Regions from separate parts of the Pantoea phytobeneficialis genome, predicted to be linked through region 3. Evidence: predicted binding sites of a transcription regulator. Region 3 holds the regulator's gene; each other region holds the start of a gene.
What was found. The regulator Fur, encoded in region 3, represses iron uptake genes when iron is present. The targets are predictions, from matches to a motif close to ATAATAATGAGAACNACTATCAA.
Positions count from the first base shown of each region.

Region 1: the regulator Fur is predicted to act here: its motif matches at 2,651-2,673, upstream of CTZ24_RS02500 (isochorismate synthase).
Region 2: the regulator Fur is predicted to act here: its motif matches at 4,345-4,367, upstream of CTZ24_RS08275 (TonB-dependent siderophore receptor).

Region 1 covers NZ_CP024636.1:557,606-564,514, reverse strand. The annotation lists gene fepD (Fe(3+)-siderophore ABC transporter permease) at 1-132, opposite strand, end outside; gene entS (enterobactin transporter EntS) at 314-1,564, shown strand; gene fepB (Fe2+-enterobactin ABC transporter substrate-binding protein) at 1,559-2,524, opposite strand; gene CTZ24_RS02500 (isochorismate synthase) at 2,701-3,879, shown strand; gene CTZ24_RS02495 ((2,3-dihydroxybenzoyl)adenylate synthase) at 3,890-5,506, shown strand; gene CTZ24_RS02490 (isochorismatase family protein) at 5,524-6,378, shown strand; gene dhbA (2,3-dihydro-2,3-dihydroxybenzoate dehydrogenase) at 6,375-6,909, shown strand, end outside.
Region 2 covers NZ_CP024636.1:1,769,914-1,776,822, forward strand. The annotation lists gene CTZ24_RS08260 (GlsB/YeaQ/YmgE family stress response membrane protein) at 1-57, shown strand, start outside; gene CTZ24_RS08265 (AraC family transcriptional regulator) at 198-1,193, shown strand; gene CTZ24_RS08270 (oxidoreductase) at 1,333-2,163, shown strand; gene CTZ24_RS08275 (TonB-dependent siderophore receptor) at 2,206-4,305, opposite strand; gene treA (alpha,alpha-trehalase TreA) at 4,538-6,220, opposite strand; gene ghrA (glyoxylate/hydroxypyruvate reductase GhrA) at 6,427-6,909, shown strand, end outside.
Region 3 covers NZ_CP024636.1:1,233,165-1,240,073, reverse strand. The annotation lists gene pgm (phosphoglucomutase (alpha-D-glucose-1,6-bisphosphate-dependent)) at 1-71, opposite strand, end outside; gene seqA (replication initiation negative regulator SeqA) at 97-639, opposite strand; gene ybfF (esterase) at 887-1,651, shown strand; gene ybfE (LexA regulated protein) at 1,820-2,095, shown strand; gene fldA (flavodoxin FldA) at 2,224-2,754, shown strand; gene fur (ferric iron uptake transcriptional regulator) at 3,111-3,557, shown strand; gene CTZ24_RS05625 (hypothetical protein) at 3,615-4,010, opposite strand; gene glnS (glutamine--tRNA ligase) at 4,246-5,913, opposite strand; gene nagE (N-acetylglucosamine-specific PTS transporter subunit IIBC) at 6,065-6,909, opposite strand, start outside.

The DNA of each region.
Region 1 (6,909 bases), 680 kb from region 3:
CAGACGCGCCTCGCGAACGATAACGCAATCCGCACTACCACAGGTGGTGGTCACGGCATGATAAACATCGGAAAGAGAGATGGATTTTGCCCCCAGCATTAAACTCAGGGCAATAAGGAGCACCAGCAGCATCCCTGATCCTGCAAGTGCGCGAGTCTGGTGCATAGCGTTATGAACCTTTAATGATCAACGTAATCGCGTGCGTAGGGTAAATGTGATAATGATATTTGTTATCGTTATTACTCGTATTTGTCTATGTTATCATGACTCGCCTCGCGGAAGATGAGGAAAATTGGTGCAAAAAGGCGAAGAAATGAACAAACCCTCCCACTTTATCGATCTCTCCCTGCTTAAATCCCATCCGGCGTTTCGCGCGGTATTTATCGCCCGCTTTATCTCGATTGTCGCACTCGGCATGTTGGCGGTGGCGGTGCCGGTACAAATTCAGCAGATGACAAAATCCCCCCTGCTGGTTGGACTCGGCGTTACGGTAGCCGCCTGCGGCATGTTTATTGGTTTGCTAGCCGGCGGGGTACTGGCCGATCGTTATGAACGTAAGAAACTGATTTTATTCGCCCGCTCGACCTGTGGTCTGGGCTTTGTCGGACTGGCGATCAACGCGGCGTTGCCTGAACCCTCACTGACTGCGGTGTATCTGCTGGGGCTGTGGGATGGCTTTTTCGGTGCGATTGGCGTCACCGCGCTGTTGGCCGCGACTCCGGCGCTGGTCGGACGCGAGAATTTGATGCAGGCGGGCGCAATTACCATGCTTTCGGTACGTTTCGGCTCCATCCTGTCACCGGCGATAGCCGGCATGGTGATTGCCAGTGGCGGCGTGGTATGGAACTTCGTCCTCGCGGCGCTGGGGACCTTACTGACCGTGCTGACCTTACTAAAACTGCCGATGCTACCTCCGCCACCACAGCCGCGCGAGCACCCCCTGAAATCGCTGGCAACCGGTGTGCAATTTCTTTTTACCACGCCTTTGGTGGGGATGGCGGCGTTGATGGGCGCACTGGTGACGCTGGCGAGCGCGATTCGCGTGCTCTATCCGGCGCTGGCTCCGCATTGGGAGGTGAGTGCCGACCGACTGGGATTGATGTTCGCTGCCGTGCCTTTGGGTGCCGCAATCGGCGCTGTCACCAGTGGTCGGTTAGCACAGGCCGCACGTCCCGGTTTATTGATTCTCAGTAGCGCTATCGCCTCATTTCTGGCGCTCGGGCTGTTTGGCCTGATGCCAGACTTCCCCCTCGCGTTGCTCTGCCTGGTGGCGTTTGGTTACTTCAGTTCCATTACCAGCCTGGTGCAGTACACCCTGATTCAGGCATTAACCCCTGATGCGCTGCTGGGACGTATTAACAGCTTATGGACGGCACAAAACGTCACCGGGGATGCGCTGGGCGCGGCGCTGATTGGCGGGATCGGTGCCTGGCTGTTACCTCAGCAGGCGGCCGCGGTGTTTGGCTTTGCTGCCACCCTGCTGGGCGTGCTGATGTGGCTGGTGATGGGATCGTTACGTCGCTATCAACCGCCAGCCGTAACGCTGGCGGAAGAAGCATCATGACTTCACAAACAGTTTTTCCAGGCGAGCCAGCAGGTTGCTGGCGCTGAAGTAATCAAGGCGGAAGCTGTCAACGCCCATTGCATAAACCTGTTGCTGCGTCACAGCGGCGTTTTGTGCGAGGAACGGATTAGCCAGCACCGACTGACGGGTTTTGTCATCGCCAGCAAATAACAGGAAGCTGTGTCCCGTCAGGCCGCTGGCAACGTTTTCACCCGCGAGCTGAATGATGTCCTTGCGCTGTCCCATGCTGTGGCTTTGTTGAATATTGGCCGGGGGCATCGCCAGGGTGAAGCCCAGTTGCTGCAACAATTTGCCCTGCGCCGATTCAGCGGTCCACAAATTCACCGCGCGTCCATCGCCATTCCACACCAGGGCGGAAACCGGCTGCGGCGGTAATGTGATGGCTTTTTTCAGCGCGGCCTGACGATCGGCAAAGGCTTTAATATGCTGCGCCGCTTCAGTTTCATGACCGGTGGCCTCACCGAGCAGCGTCATCAGGTCCTGCCAGCTTTTATCGTCGTAGTTAATCACCAGCGTCGGTGCAATGGCAGAAAGCTGACTCACCAGCTTGATGGCGGAGTCGTTGCCCGTGGCGCTGACGATAATCAGATCCGGTGCTTCGGCTGCCACCGCTTCAGCGTTGGCTTCACCAATATACAGGCGTTTGACGCCGCGTTGTTTCGCCACCTCGCCCCACTGACGGAAGAAGCCCTGATCGTCGGAGAGGCGACTGTTGGGGGCGGTAGCACCCGATGCAATCACCGGCGCATCAATCGCCAGCAGTGAACCGGTCAAGGTGACGCTGGTTGAGACAATACGCTGGGGGGCTTTGGTCAATGTCACCACGCCCTGTTCGGTCTGAATTTTGCGTGGCCAGCCCTGTTCGGCACGCGCAAGTCCACTAAAAGCCTGTAAAATGAACAACAGGACAACCATGCCCCATAAACCGCATTTATTCATAAGTTTTCATCCATCATTTAGCTTATTTCCGCCCCCGGCGTAAATGCCGGAAAACGCTTAAAGATAAGGGAACACCCGCGAACTGATTGACTCTTTGGACCATTCGACGTAGGTTACAGGGCCATAATAAAAATGATAATCATTCTTAATAATCTTATCATTTATAGGTGAAAATTATGGTGGAATCCTCCACGTTTGAAAATGCCTGGCTGAAGGATTTTTCCGCACTTTGTCGCGGATTCCTGTTCACATCTCCCTGGCGCAGCCTGGTGACTCAGGGTTGCTACACCACCCTGACCGAACCGGTTCAGGATGCTGCTGCGTTAGACGGTGATTTTCAGCAACAGCTGCGCCAGCATTTTGCGGCGGCGAAAAAACAGGGTATCGAGAAACCGATTCTGGTCGGTGCGATCCCGTTTGATGTCAGCCAACCTGCCGCTTTGTTTATTCCTGAATCCCATCAGACCTTTAAGCGTGCCGATTTACTGGCCGCGTTACCGACCGAACTGAGTGCGCTGCCCGCCGTGCGCCGCCGTGCGGCAGTGCCGGATCACGACGCCTTTACCCAAATGGTGGCAGATGCGGTGGCGGCCACACAACGTGGCGATCTCGATAAAGTGGTCCTGTCGCGCCTGATGGATATCGTGACTGAACAACCGGTGGATAGCGCTGCGCTGATGCAGCGGGTCATGGCGCAAAACCCTAACAGCTACCATTTCCATCTGCCGCTGCCGCAGGGTGGTGTGTTGCTGGGAGCCAGTCCGGAACTGATGTTGCGCAAGCAGGGGCGTGACTTCAGCTCTTGTCCTCTCGCCGGTTCCGCACGTCGCGATAGCGACAGCCAAACCGACCGCGCAGCCGGCGAAACGTTGATGAACTCCAGTAAAGATCGGCACGAACATCAGCTGGTCACCGATGCGATGCGCTCCACGCTGCAACCGCGCAGCCGTCTGCTGTCGGTGCCGACAGTGCCCTCGCTCATCACCACCTCAACGTTATGGCATCTCGCCACGCAGATTGATGGTGAAGTGCAGGATCCGCGCGAGAATGCCCTGTCCCTCGCCTGCCTGCTGCATCCGACTCCGGCTCTCAGCGGTTTCCCGCATCAGCAAGCGCAACAGCTGATCCAACAGTTGGAACCGTTCGATCGTCAGCTGTTTGGCGGCATCGTCGGCTGGTGCGATGACGCAGGCAATGGCGAATGGGTCGTCACCATCCGCTGCGGCACGGTACATGACAGCCGCGTGCGTCTGTTCGCGGGTGCCGGAATTGTGGCCGACTCTCAACCCGAATCAGAATGGCGTGAAACCGGCGTGAAGCTGGACACCATGTTGCGCGCCTTTGGACTGCAATAAAGGAAAGACCATGAGTATTCCCTACAACCGCTGGCCTGACGAACTCGCCGCCCGTTACCGCGAAAAAGGCTACTGGCTCGACGTACCAATGACCGACATCCTGGCGCGTCAGCAACAGAATGACGCCATCGCGGTGATCGACGGCGAACGCCAAATCAGTTATCGCGAAATGGATCAGCTGACCGACAACCTGGCGGCTGCCCTGCAACGTCGCGGCCTGAAAACCGGCGATACCGCATTGGTGCAGCTCGGCAACGTGGCGGATTTCTATCTGACCCTGTTTGCCTTATTTAAAATCGGCGTGGCACCCGTCAATGCGTTGTTCAGCCATCAGCGCACAGAAATGACCGCCTACGCGGCGCAGATTGAACCGGTGCTGCTGATTGCCGATCGTACCCATCCGCTGTTCGCTGATGATAGCTTTATCGATGTGCTGTGCCGCAGCCATCCCTCGTTGCAGCAGGTGATTCTGCGCAATGACACCCAGCCGGAAAACACCCTGGAAACGCTGCTGGCGGAAAGCGCCGGTGATTTCACCCCAACGCCGAGTGCGGGTGATGAAGTGGCCTTCTTCCAGCTCTCCGGCGGCAGTACCGGTACGCCGAAGCTGATCCCGCGTACCCACAACGATTACTACTACAGCATTCGTGGCAGCGTGGATATTTGCGCCGTGACCGACCGCACCCGCTATCTGGTGGCACTGCCTGCGGCACATAACTTTCCGATGAGTTCACCCGGCGCACTCGGCGTGTTTTATGCCGGTGGTCAGGTGGTACTGGCCGCCGATCCCAGCGCAACACTGTGCTTTCCGTTGATCGAAAAACATCAGATCACCGATACCGGCCTGGTGCCGCCTGCGGTGAGCCTGTGGTTGCAGGCGATTCAGGAATGGGGCAGCAACAAACAGCTGGCCTCACTGGAACGGATGCAGGTGGGTGGTGCGAAGTTGGGTGAGACATTGGCTTCCCGCATCCAACAAGAAATTGGCTGCCGGTTACAACAGGTTTTCGGTATGGCGGAAGGGCTGGTGAACTACACACGCTTCGACGACGACGAGAAAACCATCCTCACCACCCAGGGACGTCCAATTTCTGATGATGATGAAGTCTGGGTCGCCGATGCCGATGGCAATGCATTGCCGGTGGGTGAAGTGGGCCGTCTGATGACACGCGGTCCTTATACCTTCCGTGGTTACTATCGCAGCCCGGAGCATAACGCCGCCAGCTTTGATGCCGACGGGTTTTACTGTTCCGGCGATCTGATTGAGATTAACCCGCAGGGTTACATCACCGTACAGGGACGCGAAAAAGATCAGATCAACCGTGGCGGAGAGAAGATCGCCGCAGAGGAGATCGAAAACCTGCTGCAACGTCACCCGGATGTGATTCACGCTGCGCTGGTATCGATGAATGATGAGCTGATGGGTGAAAAGAGCTGCGCCTTTATTGTCGCCAGCCAGCCGATTAAGCCGGTGGTGCTGCGTCGCCATCTGCGCGAACTGGGCGTAGCCGAGTTCAAATTACCCGATCGTATTACCTGCGTAGACGCCCTGCCGCTGACCCCGGTTGGTAAGGTAGATAAAAAACGTCTGCGCCAACAACTTGCCGACCAACAAGCGCAAGCCTGACCTGTTCCGGAGATTGTATGGCTATTCCAAAGTTGACCTCTTATCCGCTGCCGACCGCCACCGAGTTGCCTGCCAACAAGGTGAAATGGGCGCTGGAGCCGCAACGCGCGGCGCTGCTGATTCACGATATGCAGGCCTATTTCCTTAATTTTTGGGGCGAAAACAGCCCGCTGGTGAATCAGGTTGTCGAAAACATCGCGCGGCTGCGGGCTTACTGCAAAGCGCAAGGCATCCCGGTGTTCTACACCGCGCAGCCTAACCAGCAGAGCGATGAAGATCGTGCGCTACTGAATGATATGTGGGGACCCGGCCTCAACAAGCATCCCGATCAACAGAAGATCGTTGATGCTCTGGCACCGGATCAGCACGATCATGTACTGACCAAATGGCGTTACAGCGCCTTTCATCGTTCTCCGCTGGAGTCGATCCTGCAAGAGATGGGCCGCGATCAGCTGATCATTACCGGCGTTTACGCCCATATCGGTTGCCTGACCACCGCCACTGACGCCTTTATGCGCAACATCCAGCCATTTATGGTGGCCGATGCGCTGGCTGATTTTACCCGTGAAGAACATCTGATGGCGCTGACCTACACCGCTGGCCGTAGCGGCAAAGTGGTGATGACCGCTGATCTGATGCCGCTGCCGCTGAGCAAAGATGATCTGCGCGCGCTGATCCTGCCGCTGTTGGAAGATGACGATGTGCCGGAAGATGATGAGAATCTGATCGACTACGGTCTTGATTCCGTACGCGTGATGGCGCTGGCAGCGCGCTGGCGTCAGGTGCACAGCGATATCGATTTCGTTAGCCTGGCGAAGAATCCCAGCATTGACGGCTGGTGGGCACTGCTGTCGCGGGAGTCGACGAAATGAGCCTGCCGTTTGATTTCCGTGGAAAAATTGTCTGGGTAACCGGGGCCGGTAAAGGCATCGGCTACCATACGGCGCTGGCTTTTCATCAGGCGGGCGCGCAGGTGGTGGGCTTCGATCTGCGTTTTGATCAGGCAGACTATCCGTTTGCCTGTCAGGTGATGAACGTTGCTGATGCTGCTGAAGTGAAAACCGTCTGCCAGCGTCTGCTGGCGGATCAACCGCGTCTCGATGTGCTGGTAAACGGTGCTGGCATTCTGCGTATTGGCAGCACCGAAGAGCTGGCGTTTGAGGACTGGCAGGCTTGCCTCGCCGTCAACGCCGGTGGTGCGTTCAATATGTTCCAGCAGACGCTGCCGGTGTTCCGCCAGCAACGGGCCGGCGCTATCGTCACCATCGCTTCGAATGCCGCCCATGCACCACGCCTTGGCATGTCTGCCTATGGCGCATCCAAAGCGGCGCTACGTAGCCTGTGCCTCACCGTAGGTCTGGAGATGGCTCCGCTCGGCGTGCGTTGCAATATCGTCTCACCAG
Region 2 (6,909 bases), 540 kb from region 3:
GTGGCGGTGATTGGTGCCATTGTGGTGCTGTGGATTTATCGTAAAGTGCGCAGTTAACCCATCCGGTTTCCCTGAAACCCGTCATCTGGCAGCAGATGGCGGGTTTTTTACATTCCACGCATGTTGCTGGCGCACTTGGCAGGTAAGTTGGCGTATTTTGCCAGCCAGCGTCTCTCTGGCAGCGTTATACTGAAAAAATGAAACGTAACCAAACTTTTGCGCTGGATATCGGGTGGCAACCGCTGCTCAGGGACATGGGGATTTCCGCTCACCATGTGCTGCGCCGTGCGGGACTGCCGGAAGACAGGTTTTCCCATCAGGATCGCGGGCTGACGTCCGATGAATATTTTCGCTTCTGGCGTGCGATGGCGGCGGAAGCTGGTGACGAGCTGTTTCCACTGCGCATAGTGGCTGCGGTATCCGCCGAATCTTTCAACCCGCCGCTGTTTGCGGCCCTGTGTAGCGCCAATCTGATGCAGGCGGTTCAGCGCCTCGCAAAATATAAGCAGCTGGTAGCACCAATGAGCCTGACGGTGGAGGTCGGTCAGCAGGGTGAGTTGACGGTAGCGCCACGTTGGCTTGAGTTACCCGCTGAGGTCCCGGACTCACTGCAAGTGGCTGAGATCGCCTTTTTCCTGAGATTAGTTCGGCTGGCGACGCGTGAACCGGTCCGGGCGTTGCGGGTGGTCCTCCCGTCAGGCCATAACATCCGCGGTTTCGAGCACTTCTTTGGCACTGCGGTGCAGCAGGGCAAACACCCCACCATTGCCTTTGCTGCGGAAGATGCGTTACGTCCTTTTCTGACCGTCAATGACGGCATGTGGCGGGTATTCGAGCCGGATTTGCGCCGTCGATTGAGTGAGCTCGATATGACGGCCACGGCGACCGAGCGAGTGCGCGCTGTGCTGCTGGAACTGTTACCTGGCAATACGGCCACCATTGATAATGTCGCTGCGCGTCTGTGTATCAGTGCGCGGACCTTGCAGCGCCGCCTTGAGACAGAAGGCGAGAGTTTTCGTGCGCTGGTGAATATGACCCGCGAAAGCCTCGCTCGTCATTATCTCAGCAACACCACCCTCTCCAGTGAAGAGATCGCTTTTCTACTCGGCTTTGAAGATCCCAACTCTTTTTACCGTGCATTCCACGGCTGGACCGGGCAGACGCCTGATGGTGTCCGTAGTGCGATGCGTTGAGTAAAGCCTGGCGCTTTTTGCAAGCAATCTGGCGCTTTTCGCCAGAGAAATGCCTTCACCCATTACCTACACTCTCCCGCTAACAAAGTGGCTAATCCTGGCCGCTTGGCTCTTGCGTTTTCGTTTAAGGAAATCTGTTATGACCACCAAAGTTGCTCTCGTCACAGGCGCTTCTTCCGGTATTGGTGCAGCGACCGCGCATCGTCTCAAAGCCCTGGGTTTCACGGTATATGCTGCCGCGCGCCGTGTTGAACGGATGCAAAATCTGGCCGATAGCGGTGTTCATGTCCTGGCAATGGATGTGACCGATGATGCATCGATGCAGGCGGGTATCGCCCGGATCATCGCCAGGTCAGGACGTATTGACGTGTTGGTGAATAATGCCGGTTATGGCTCGTACGGCGCGGTGGAAGATGTGCCGTTGGACGAGGCGCGCGTGCAATTTGAGGTCAATGTGTTCGGTGCCGCGCGCTTATGTCAGTTGGTGCTGCCGTACATGCGGGCGCAGCGATCGGGCACCATCGTGAATATCAGTTCTATGGGGGGCAAACTCCATACGCCACTCGGTGCCTGGTATCATGGCACCAAGTTCGCACTGGAGGCCATCAGCGACTGTCTGCGCATGGAAGTGCAACCTTTCGGCATCGACGTAGTGGTGGTTGAACCGGGGGGAATTCGCACTGAGTGGGCCGATATTGCCGCCGACAAGTTGCGCGAGGTTTCTGGCCAGGGAGCTTATGCCGGGCAGGCGAAGTCGATGGCCGAATCGATGGGTGGGGAGGCGGGCCGTAAACGTCTGTCTCCGCCAACGCTGATCGCCGACACCATTGCCAGAGCGGTAAAGGCACGCCGCCCCAAAACGCGCTACGCCGTCGGTTTCGGTGCCAGACCGTTGCTCTTCCTGCGTCGCTGGTTATCTGACCGTGCGTTTGACCGCTTAATGCGTCTGGCAACCGGGGTATCGCGCTGATTCAGACCGCATCTGATGATTTCAGCAGATGCGGTCGGGGCATCAGAAATCGTACCCGATGGTCGCTGTCACGGTGCGTTCCGCGCCGCGGTAGCAATAACCGGTGCCATAGCAGGCGGCGAGATATTTACGATCGGTCAGGTTATTACCACTGACCTGCAACCATGCACCTTTCAGGCTGCTGTTCCACGCGGCCAAATCGGCACGTAATGACGCATCAAACAAGGTCACCGAAGGCAAACGCGTGGTGTTTTCGTTATCCGCCCACTGCTTACCAATGTACCGCACGCCAGCTCCGGCACTCAGACCGTAGTCGAACTGATAATGACCCCAGAATGACGCCATGCTGTTGGGGGTGACATACGGAGTATGGCCGTCGTTGCCATCAACAGAATCTTTAAAGCGCAGATGGTTCAGCGTATACCCGGCGATGGTGCTGAAGCGTGGCGTAATCTGGTTACGTGCTTCCAGCTCGATACCCTGTGAATGGACCTTGCCCGATGGCGTATAGGTGCCGGAAATCACATCACGGTTGGCAACATCATTCTGCGTCAGGTCGTACACCGCAATCGAATACATATCGCGTGTGCCAACCGGCTGATACTTCACGCCGGCCTCGTATTGTTCAGAGGTCGTCGGTTTTAGCTGGTTGCCGTAGGGGTCGGTCAGAGAAGCAGGGGTGATGGCCTGGCTCCAGCTGACATACGGGGAGAGTCCATTATCGAAGGCGTACAGCAGGGCGGCACGGCCACTAACGTGATCATCCTGGCGGCGGCTGGTGCCATTTTCTGAAACGATGCGGTCATAGCGGCCAGACAGATCAAGGTGCCAGCGGTCCAGTTGCAGTTCATCCTGCAAATACAAACCGGTTTGATAGTAACGACGCGTCTCAGCTGTCCAGTCGTAGTCCGGCATGCTGCCCACTGCGACGCCGGTCCACGGATTGAGTGAGCTGGCGTAGCCGCTGGCGCTGAGAATATCGTTCTTATAACGATGATATTCCGCCCCGAGAGTGACGCGGTGTTGTACCGCACCGGTGGTGAAATCCGCCTGCAACTGATTATCGGTTGCCCAGGCTGACAGCGACGAACGCTCGCCAGAATAATAGCGCGTCAGCAGGTCCGGGTTAGTTGCATCCCAGCCAATCTGGTAGACCTGATCCAGATCGACATTCGAGTGGCTGTAGCTGCCGGTGGAGTGCACTGACCACACTTCATTGAAACGATGGGAAAAGTCGTAGCTGTAGATCTGCTGATGACGTTTGAACTGATCAAGCGCGCTATCGCCTTCATAAAAACTGTCGCTCAGTTTGCGGCCATTGTGACTGTAGAGCGTACCTTCGGCAGGCACCGAACCATGATAGCCGCCTGACGGATCTTTTTGCAGATAAGCGCGCAGGATCAGGCTGGTATCGTCATTGGGTTGCCACATCAGCTGCGGCGAAATGGCGTATTTCTCTTCGCGAGTATGGTCGTATTGCGTGTCGCTGTTGCGGGTAATGCCGGTCAGGCGAAATGCCCACTGATCGTTAATCGCGTTGGTGTAATCAAAGGCCGCGCTGTTGGTCGCGTTGGTACCGGTCGACAGGCGGAAATGTCCCTCTTCAGCGAATTGCGGTCGTTTACTCACCATATTCACCAGGCCGCCGGGCACCGTCTGGCCATATAACGCCGACGAGGGGCCTTTAATAATATCAATGCGATCCAGGAACCAGGGATCCACTTGCAGGATATTAAAGCTGCCGCCATCGCTCATGACGCGCAGGCCATCAAGGAAGGTGTTATCGACATCACCGCCGTGGAAGCCACGCAGCGAGATGGTGTCGTAACGGGTTGCTGCGCCGCCAAAGTTGGTAAACACGCCAGGGGTGTAATTCAGCGCCTGGTTAAGATCGGTCGCGCCCTGATCTTCCATCTGCTGGCGCGTCACCACCGAAATGGACTGCGGCGTGGTGATCAGCGGCTGGTCGGTTTTACTTGCGCCGCTACTGCGTGTCGCCAGATAGCCTTGCGTGGGGGAGGTGGCGCTCTCCTGCGGTTGTGCGGTGACCACCAGCGTATCTTCAGCAAAACTGATGCCGGGTAACGCCAGGGCCAGTGCGCACAGCACGCGGCAACGATTGAGGGTAAACAGGCAGGTCATCTTAGTTCCTTCGAAAGAAATGAGATAATAGAAATCGTTATAAGAGTGAGAATTATTATCTTTTCGATAAAGGCGTTTCAAGATGTAAATGAGGGTTTGATTAACCGGGCATTGCGTAGCGGCGCGATTTATCGCGCGGTTTTTACCGACATCGAACGCGGAAATGCGTGATAAATCGCGCCGCTACGATGGATAAATAGCCGGATCGAATGACCCGGCCAGGAGAGAAGGATTACGGTTGTGTCGCGGTCAGCGTGGGCATATTCGGAATGTCGTGCGCGCTGTCGCAGGTTTTCTCTTTTGGACAATATTTGTCGAGCAGCATCAGGGTTACGCCGTTGGTCCAGCCAAAGCCATCCTGTAACGGATACTCGCCCCCGCCGCCACCGCCGAGTTTCGCCCCTTCCACCACGTATTTCTCAACCAGCTTATGCTCCTTGTCATAGGTCATCTGTACGTTCTGTAAAAAGCGCTGACCAATCTGCTGGGCCAGTTGCGGCTGCTTATAATGTTCCAGTCCGGTCACCGCGACCCACTGCAACGGAGCCCAGCCGTTAGGGGCATCCCACTGCTGGCCGTTATTGATGGTAGTGGTCACCAGCCCGCCGGGTTTCAGCAACTGTTTTTCCACGGCAGTAGCGGTGCGATCCGCCTGTTTATCGCTGGCGAGTTGCAGATATAACGGGAACAACGCCGCCGCCGTGAGTTGTGGATGAACCTGCTTACTTTGCCAGTTGTAGTCGGCGTACCAGCCATGCTGCTCATCCCACAGATAACGATTGATCGCCGCCTGGCGGGTTTCCGCTTTGCTGGCAAACTGCTGCGCCCGATCATTGTGATGCGCCAGCTTCTCGGCTTTAGATAACGTCTGTTCCAGATGGAACAGCAGGCTGTTGAGATCGACCGGGGCCAGTTGGCTGGTACGAATGGTCGCCAGATTGTGCGCATCGGTAAACCAGCGTGAGCTGAAGTCCCAACCGGATGCTGCGCCGGCGCGCAAATCGCGATACACCTGCGCCTTATCACGCTGCGTCGCTTTCTTCGCGGTATTCACGTCATCCAGCCAGGATTCGGTACGCGGCACATCGCGATCGTCCCAGTAACGGTTGAGTAGAGTACCGTCGCTCAGTTTAATCACCCGCTTACTGGCCTGACCGGCAGCCAGCGTGTCACTGCCCGCCATCCAGTAGTCATACTCTTTCTGTAACTGCGGCAAATAGTGGGTGTAGACGCTGTCACCGTCGTGGGACGCCAGCAGGTCGATCATCAGGCTAAAAAACGGTGGTTGCGAGCGGCTCAGATAGTAGCTGCGGTTGCCATTGGGGATATGGCCGTAACGATCCAGTTCCGAGGCAAAGTTATCCACCATATCCTGCACCCGATCCCAGTGGCCGCTTTCCGCCAGGCCGAGCATGGTGAAGTAGCTATCCCAGTAATACACCTCACGGAAACGACCACCGGGCACCACATAGGGTTTGGGCAACGGCAGCAGAGAATCGTACTGGCTGGTCTGCGGTGTGGATCGTGTCAGTACCGGCCACAGGCCATCTATGTGGGCACGCAGGCTCTGACCGGCGGGAGGCACGTATTTATCCTGCTCTTTGGGCAGCGTGAAATTGGCATCAACGAAATGTTTCAGGTCGAAGTTGCGCTGACTTTTCTGCATCTGCCAGTCGGCGAGAATCGATGAGGGGTTATATTTCGGCACCGCATCGGCAAAGGTTTTCTGGTCCGGATAAAATTTTGCCTGTTGCACCGCATTAAAAAGAGGACCGAGACGGATATCGGGTGGCTGAGGCTGGTTGTTAAGCATACGGCCATTATCTTCGGCATGAGCCACGGCACTTCCCATCAGCAGAGCGGTACTGAGCAACAGGCGCAGATGCCCTGATGTAAATACGACATTTTTTATCATCGGTTTTTCTCCTTGTCCGAAAAGGTGGTGCGCTAACGCATTGACCACCCAAACAACTTTAGTCGCTATCACCGGGCTTAGCCGCTTATGGCACAGGAAATGTGAAGCACCTGGAATTAATCACGGAAGAAATTGCATTCGCGCTAAGTTTTTGCTTGCCCTGCGACGCTATTTCCCTGAGGCTGAAAGAAAAAAAGGAGAGCAGTATGGAGATTATCTGGTATCACCCGTCGATGGACCCCGAGAGCTGGCTCAGTGGGTTACGTCAGCGTTTACCGCAGGCTAAGGTCCGTCGCTGGCAGCCAGACGATAATGCACCGGCGGATTATGCGGTGGTCCGTTCACCACCGGTGGAAATGCTGCGTGGACGTGCGTTAAAAGGCGTGTTTGCGATGGGCGCAGGCGTGGACGAAATTTTACAGCAACTGCGTCAGCACCCGGAAATGCTGGCAGCAGAGGTGCCGCTGTTCCGGCTGGAAGATACCGGCATGGCACGACAGATGCAGGAATACGCGACATGGTGCGTACTCGGCTGGTTCCGCCGCTTTGCCGATTATCAGCGCCAGCAACAACAGGCACACTGGCAGCAGCTCAAACCGTACACGCGTGAAAACTTCACCATTGGTATTCTCGGGGCTGGCGTGCTGGGCAGTAGCGTGGCGCAGAGCCTGCGTCAGTGGGGCTTCCCG
Region 3 (6,909 bases):
GAGGTTAATTGTGCAACGTTAATCAAATCGCTCTGCTGGGCGGGCTGCCCGGCACGGGGGTGATTGGCCATTGGCGCTTCTCCCTGACGCTTCGGTTTAAATGGTGCCGCAAACTTTCTCTGTCAGTTCCTGCGGGAACTGCATGGCTAACATGATGTGTTCCACCATGCTGCATTTGCGACCGGTATTGGTATTGGTGATCACCCAGTACGGTGTGCCGGGCACATGCTTCGGCTTAGTATGGGTGCCATTTTGCAGCAGCGTATGCTCATCACCGGCAAAATAGACGCGGGTGCGTCCTTGCAGTGACGCCGTGGCATCCGCAAAGGCTGCGGGATCAAGACGATAGAGCGTTGACAACACCAGCATAAAGCGATTAACCGCCTTTTTCTGCTCTGCATACTCATCGGAAAGTAACAGTTCACGTACCGCACGAACGCGATCCTGCGGACGGGCTTGCGTTGCGACCGGCTGGGCTTCTTTGGCCGCAACGGCGACAACAGCAGAGGTTGCAGGGGCACTCTGACCGGCAGTGAACTTCAGCATGCGGCGCAAAATTTCGGAGGCGCTTTCACCAATGTGCTGGGTGTGGCTGGCAATATAACGGTAGAGTTCTTCGTCAACTTCAATCGTTTTCATCTTTTTCCGTACGATTCTGGCAAATGACAGAACCACGCATTTCTGCAAAGGCCTTAGCAAAATCCTGCCGTGCAAAATGTGAGCGGGCTCTAACATGAGGATTATAAAGTTAAATCCCAGGCGGCCGATAGCGCTGGCATCGTTTCAGGGCAAAAGTCGGAATATGCCCTAATGCCCACCAGGTTGGCTCCTGAGCAGGTGGATTCATGATAACCTAAGCGAAGCTCACAACCGTAAGAACTTTGCCATGATTTTGAATGCCCGTCTGGAAACTGAACAATCTGCCCCTGATGCTCCTCCAATTCTGTTAATTCATGGCCTGTTTGGCAGCCTGGATAACCTTGGCGTGCTGGCGCGTGGCCTGCGCGATGCCCGTCCCACCTTGCAGGTGGATGTACGCAATCACGGTCTGTCCGCGCGCAGCGACGAGATGAACTATGCGGCGATGGCGCAAGATATCGTTGACACTCTTGACGCCCACGGCCTCGATCGTGTTGGCGTAATCGGCCATTCGATGGGTGGCAAAATTGCCATGACGTTAAGTGCCATTGCGCCGGAACGCATTGAAAAGCTGGTGATGATTGATATCGCGCCGGTGGATTATCAGACACGCCGCCATGATGAGATTTTTGCTGCTATCCGTGCCGTAAGCGCCGCGGGTGTGACACGTCGCGGTGAAGCCGCCGAGGTGATGCGCACCCTGTTGGAAGAAGAAGGGGTCATTCAGTTCATTCTGAAATCGTTCCAGGATGGCGAATGGCGCTTTAATGTGCCGGTGCTGTGGGATAATTACGCCACCATTTCCGGCTGGAATGAGGTTCCTGCATGGCCACATCCGGCGCTGTTTATTCGCGGGAGCGAATCGCCTTATCTGGACAATCAACATCGTGATGCGTTGCTGCGCCAGTTTCCACAGGCGCATGCGCATGTCATCAGTGGTGCCGGTCACTGGGTCCATGCTGAAAAACCTGAGGCGGTTTTGCGCGCAGTTCGCCGCTTTTTTGTACTGTAAAAGCAAAAGCTTGCCGCAAAACGTTTAAGGTTGGCGTCGCAAGGAGTGCTGGAGTATGATGTCGCGCTAAAAATTTGCCGCGGATGATTTTTTCACCGTGGCTGGGCCGATAATGTATAAATTGCGCAGCGCCTTTCCGCCGTTCGCGCCCACTCAGTTTTACAAAAAATGGCAAAAGAACAAACTGACCGCACCACGCTCGATCTCTTCGCTGATGAGCGACGTCCCGGTCGCCCCAAAACCAGTCCGCTAACGCGTGACGAACAGTTGCGCATTAACAAGCGCAACCAGCTAAAACGCGACAAAGTGCGTGGTTTACGTCGCGTGGAGCTAAAAATGAGCAGTGAAGCGGTTGACGCGCTTAATACTCTGGCAGAGCAGCAGAACATCAGCCGTAGCGAATTGATTGAACAAATGCTGCTGGCGCAACTCAAACTGTCGTAACACACGCAGACCGCACGCAGGAACACAAAGTCTCGGCTTTACAAGTTCCGCCACTTTGCCCGGTCTGCTATCATTCGCTTAACTGTGCATTCAACCCATATATCAGGATTTAAGAGGTTACTTAACTCATGGCAATCGTAGGCATTTTCTTCGGCAGCGATACCGGCAATACTGAAAACATTGCAAAAATGATCCAGAAACAACTGGGTAAAGATGTGGCCGAAGTGCATGACATTGCCAAGAGCACCAAAGAAGATCTCGAAGCATTCGATATCCTGCTGCTGGGCATTCCGACCTGGTACTACGGCGAAGCGCAATGTGACTGGGATGATTTCTTCCCGACTCTGGAAGAAATTGATTTCAATGGCAAATTAGTCGCGCTGTTTGGCTGCGGTGACCAGGAAGATTACGCTGAATACTTCTGTGATGCGATGGGCACCATCCGCGATATCATCGAGCCAAACGGCGCGGTGATTGTGGGACACTGGCCGACCGAAGGCTACCATTTCGAAGCCTCGAAAGGTCTGGCAGATGACAAACACTTCCTCGGTCTGGCGATCGATGAAGATCGTCAGCCTGAACTGACCAACGAACGTGTTGATAAATGGGTGAAACAGATTTTCGATGAGCTGCAACTGAAAGAGATCATTGAAGCCTGATCCCCTGCCCTCCTCAATGTGGGCGCTGGCTCACATTGAGTTAAAGGAATTTCCTATAAAAATAATAGCTACTGTTTTTTAACTTTTTCCCGCAAATCTGTAGAATACCCGTAACGGTCATCCGCTTATTCCTCTGGCATCAGAATGAGGCTGAGTGAAATGGAAACAAAGACCTGCACGATCCCCGCCGGCGTTAGTGACATTTCTCCTTACAGCCACTGGTGATTTTCAGGACATTGCCTTGGTTTTCATTTCACTGCTTGAGTTCTATAATGAGACGCAAATGAGAATGCGCGTGATCGACATTCAAGGCCCTGCGCCGCAAGTGACTAGCTAAGTAACAGGACAATATCCGCATGACTGACAACAACTCCGCATTGAAGAAGGCTGGCCTGAAAGTCACGCTCCCCAGACTGAAAATTCTGGAAGTGCTTCAGGAACCCGAATGCCATCACGTCAGCGCGGAAGATTTGTACAAACGCCTGATCGACATGGGCGAAGAGATTGGTCTGGCAACGGTTTATCGCGTTCTTAACCAGTTTGATGACGCGGGAATCGTGACCCGCCATAACTTCGAGGGTGGTAAATCCGTCTTTGAACTGACGCAACAGCATCACCATGACCACCTGATCTGCCTGGATTGTGGCAAAGTGATCGAATTCAGCGATGAATCCATTGAAACCCGTCAGCGCGAAATCGCCACACGTCACGGTATCAAGTTGACTAACCACAGTCTGTACTTGTACGGCCACTGTGCGTTGGGAGACTGCCGCGAAGACGAGACGCTCCACGACAAGCAATAAAATGTGCTATGCAGTATAAAAAAACCGGTGCCTGGCACCGGTTTTTTTATGGCTGCTTCACTGCACCAGCGTTTCCTGTAAATAACGCCAGCGCGGAATTGAGGTACTGCAATCCAGCACCGCCAGTGAGATGCGGCTCTGGTTAGTGCCGTTCATCATTTGCAATTCGCGATACTGAATCGTCACTTCCTTGCTTTGTTGCGAGATGATGGCATGTTCGCTGGTGGCGATACGCATCCCTTCACGTTGACCACGCAGTTGACGGAACAGCACTTCCGTCGCATTGAAATCCAGTTGCTTGCCCTGCGGTGTCACCATTTTGAAATCCGGGTGAAAGTGCGAAAGGAACAATTCAATGCTGTCGTCGGTGCTATCCGACTGATTAAAAATACGTTCGATAAGTTGATGTAATACCACTACGCTGTGTTTGGCTTCCTGAGCGAGACTTGTCATTTTTTTTCCTTTATAACCCGCGGAGCAACGTCTGAGAGCGCATAGCCTACCTGAAAAAAAGTTTTTAACACTCGTAAATTGATTAATTATGTTAAAGTCAGATTAGTTGCAAATCCCGGTAACAAGCACGTTTCGCAAGCCACAGAATAAAAGATGGCTAAACTCAAATTACAGCCAATAAAAAAGGGCGATTTCTCGCCCTTTTATCAGGATATGGGGAAAACGACAAAAAGGATTAATCGCCGATTTTCGCCCAGGTATCACGCAAACCGACAGTACGGTTGAATACCAGCTTAGAAGGCTGCGAATAAACGCTATCTGCGCAAAAATAACCTTCACGTTCAAATTGATACGGCGCAAGCGCTACTGCATCACGCAGACCCGGCTCAACAAAACCTTGTTTGATTTCCAGCGAGTTCGGGTTGATGGTGGTGAGGAAATCCTCTGCCGCACCTGGGTTCGGTACACTGAACAGACGGTCGTACAGACGGAATTCCGCAGGCAGCGCATGGATCGCCGAAACCCAGTGGATCACGCCTTTCACTTTACGGCCATCAGCCGGATCTTTGCTCAGGGTATCGACGTCACAGGTACAATAGATGCAGGTGATATTGCCTTCATCATCTTTCGCTACGCGCTCGGCACGGATCACATAAGCATTACGCAGACGGACCTCTTTACCCAGCACCAGACGTTTGTACTGCTTGTTGGCTTCCTCACGGAAATCAGCGCGATCGATCCACACCTCACGACTGAACGGAACCTCACGCGTGCCCATTTCCGGTTTGTTCGGATGGTTCGGCATGGTGATGATCTCTTCATGACCCGCAGGCAGGTTCTCAATCACCACTTTCAGCGGATCCAGCACCGCCATAGCACGCGGCGCATTCTCGTTGAGATCGTCACGGATACATGACTCCAGCGAGGCCATCTCAACGATGTTGTCCTGTTTCGTCACACCAATTCGCAGGCAGAATTCACGAATCGAGGCTGCGCTGTAACCACGACGGCGCAAACCGGACACGGTCAGCATACGCGGGTCATCCCAGCCTTCTACCACCTTTTCACTCACCAGCTGAGTCAGTTTACGCTTCGACATCACCGCGTATTCCAGATTCAGACGTGAGAATTCATACTGACGCGGGTGAACCGGAATGCTGATGTTGTCCAGCACCCAATCGTACAGGCGACGGTTATCCTGGAACTCCAGCGTACACAGTGAATGGGTAATGCCTTCCAGTGCGTCGGAGATGCAGTGGGTAAAATCGTACATCGGGTAGATGCACCATTTGTTACCAGTCTGGTGATGCTCAGCAAATTTAATGCGATACAGCACCGGATCGCGCATCACGATAAAGTTTGATGCCATATCGATTTTGGCACGCAGGCAAGCCTTGCCCTCTTCGAAGCCACCGGCGCGCATTTTTTCAAACAGCGCCAGGTTCTCTTCCGGTGTGCGATCGCGGAACGGGCTGTTTTTACCCGGGGCAGTCAGGGTGCCACGGTATTCGCGAATCTCTTCCGGCGAAAGCTCATCCACATAGGCCAGGCCTTTGTTGATCAGTTCGACCGCATAGTTGTACAGCTGGTCGAAATAGTTCGAGGAGTAACAAACGTCTCCGCTCCATTCAAAGCCCAGCCATTGCACGTCGCGCTTGATGGACTCGACGAACTCCATATCTTCTTTCACCGGGTTGGTGTCGTCGAAGCGCAGATTGCACTGTCCCTGGTAATCTTGTGCGATACCAAAATTCAGACAGATCGATTTCGCATGGCCAATATGCAGGTAACCATTGGGCTCAGGCGGGAAACGGGTATGCACGCTGTTGTGCTTACCGCTCGCCAAATCTTCGTCGATAATCTGACGAATAAAGTTCGTTGGGCGGGCTTCAGCCTCACTCATCTCAAAATCCTCAAATACAATACGGGTGATTTGTCCTGGAAAGTAACGGAGTATGATCCACAAAGCGCAGAAGGGAAACAACCGTTTGTTGGTCGTTTTAAAACAAAAAAGGCAGGAATCGCTTCCTGCCTTTGGGGTTTATCACAAGGGTTTAGCCTTTAACCTCGTACAAACGGGTTTCACCGGCGACCACTGACCCACTAGCCAGCAGATTGAGGCCAGCGAAATCATCGCTGTTGCTGACCACCACCGGGCTGATCATCGAACGGGCATTGGCATTGAGGAAATCCAGATCCATTTCCAGCACTGGCTGGCCCGCCACCACCGTTGCGCCCTCTTCCACCAGACGCGAGAAGCCTTTGCCTTCCAGCGCGACGGTATCCAGACCCATATGCACCACGATCTCAACACCGTTCTCGCTCTCCAGACAGAAAGCATGGTTGGTATTGAAGATTTTCACGATGGTACCGGCAATCGGTGCCACCACGGTTTTACCGGTAGGCTTAATTGCCAGACCATCACCCACCGCCTTGCTGGCGAAGGCTTCATCCGGCACCGCGTCCAGGGCAACCACTTCACCGCTCACCGGAGCCACCAGCGTGGCGATCACGCCTTTGTCGCTGTTCAGCACGGCCTGCGGCTGTGGTGCCGCGGGTTGTGCAGCAGCAGGCGCGGTAGCGGCAGCGGCGACTGGGCCTTTGGTCAGCACGGTTTTCATCGCGGTGGCAATGCTTTCCGCCTGGGTACCGACGATAATCTGCACGCTTTGTTTGTTGAGACGGATAATACCGGATGCACCCAAACGTTTCGCCACGCTGTCGTTCACCTGAGCGGCATCTTTCACGTTCAGACGCAGACGGGTGATACAGGCATCGATGTTGGTCAGGTTTTCTGAACCACCCACGGCACCAATGTAGCGACGCGCCAGCGATTCGGTCTGGCTTTCGCCACTGCCGCTGTGGTCAACATTGACGTCATAGCCGTCAGTTTCATCAT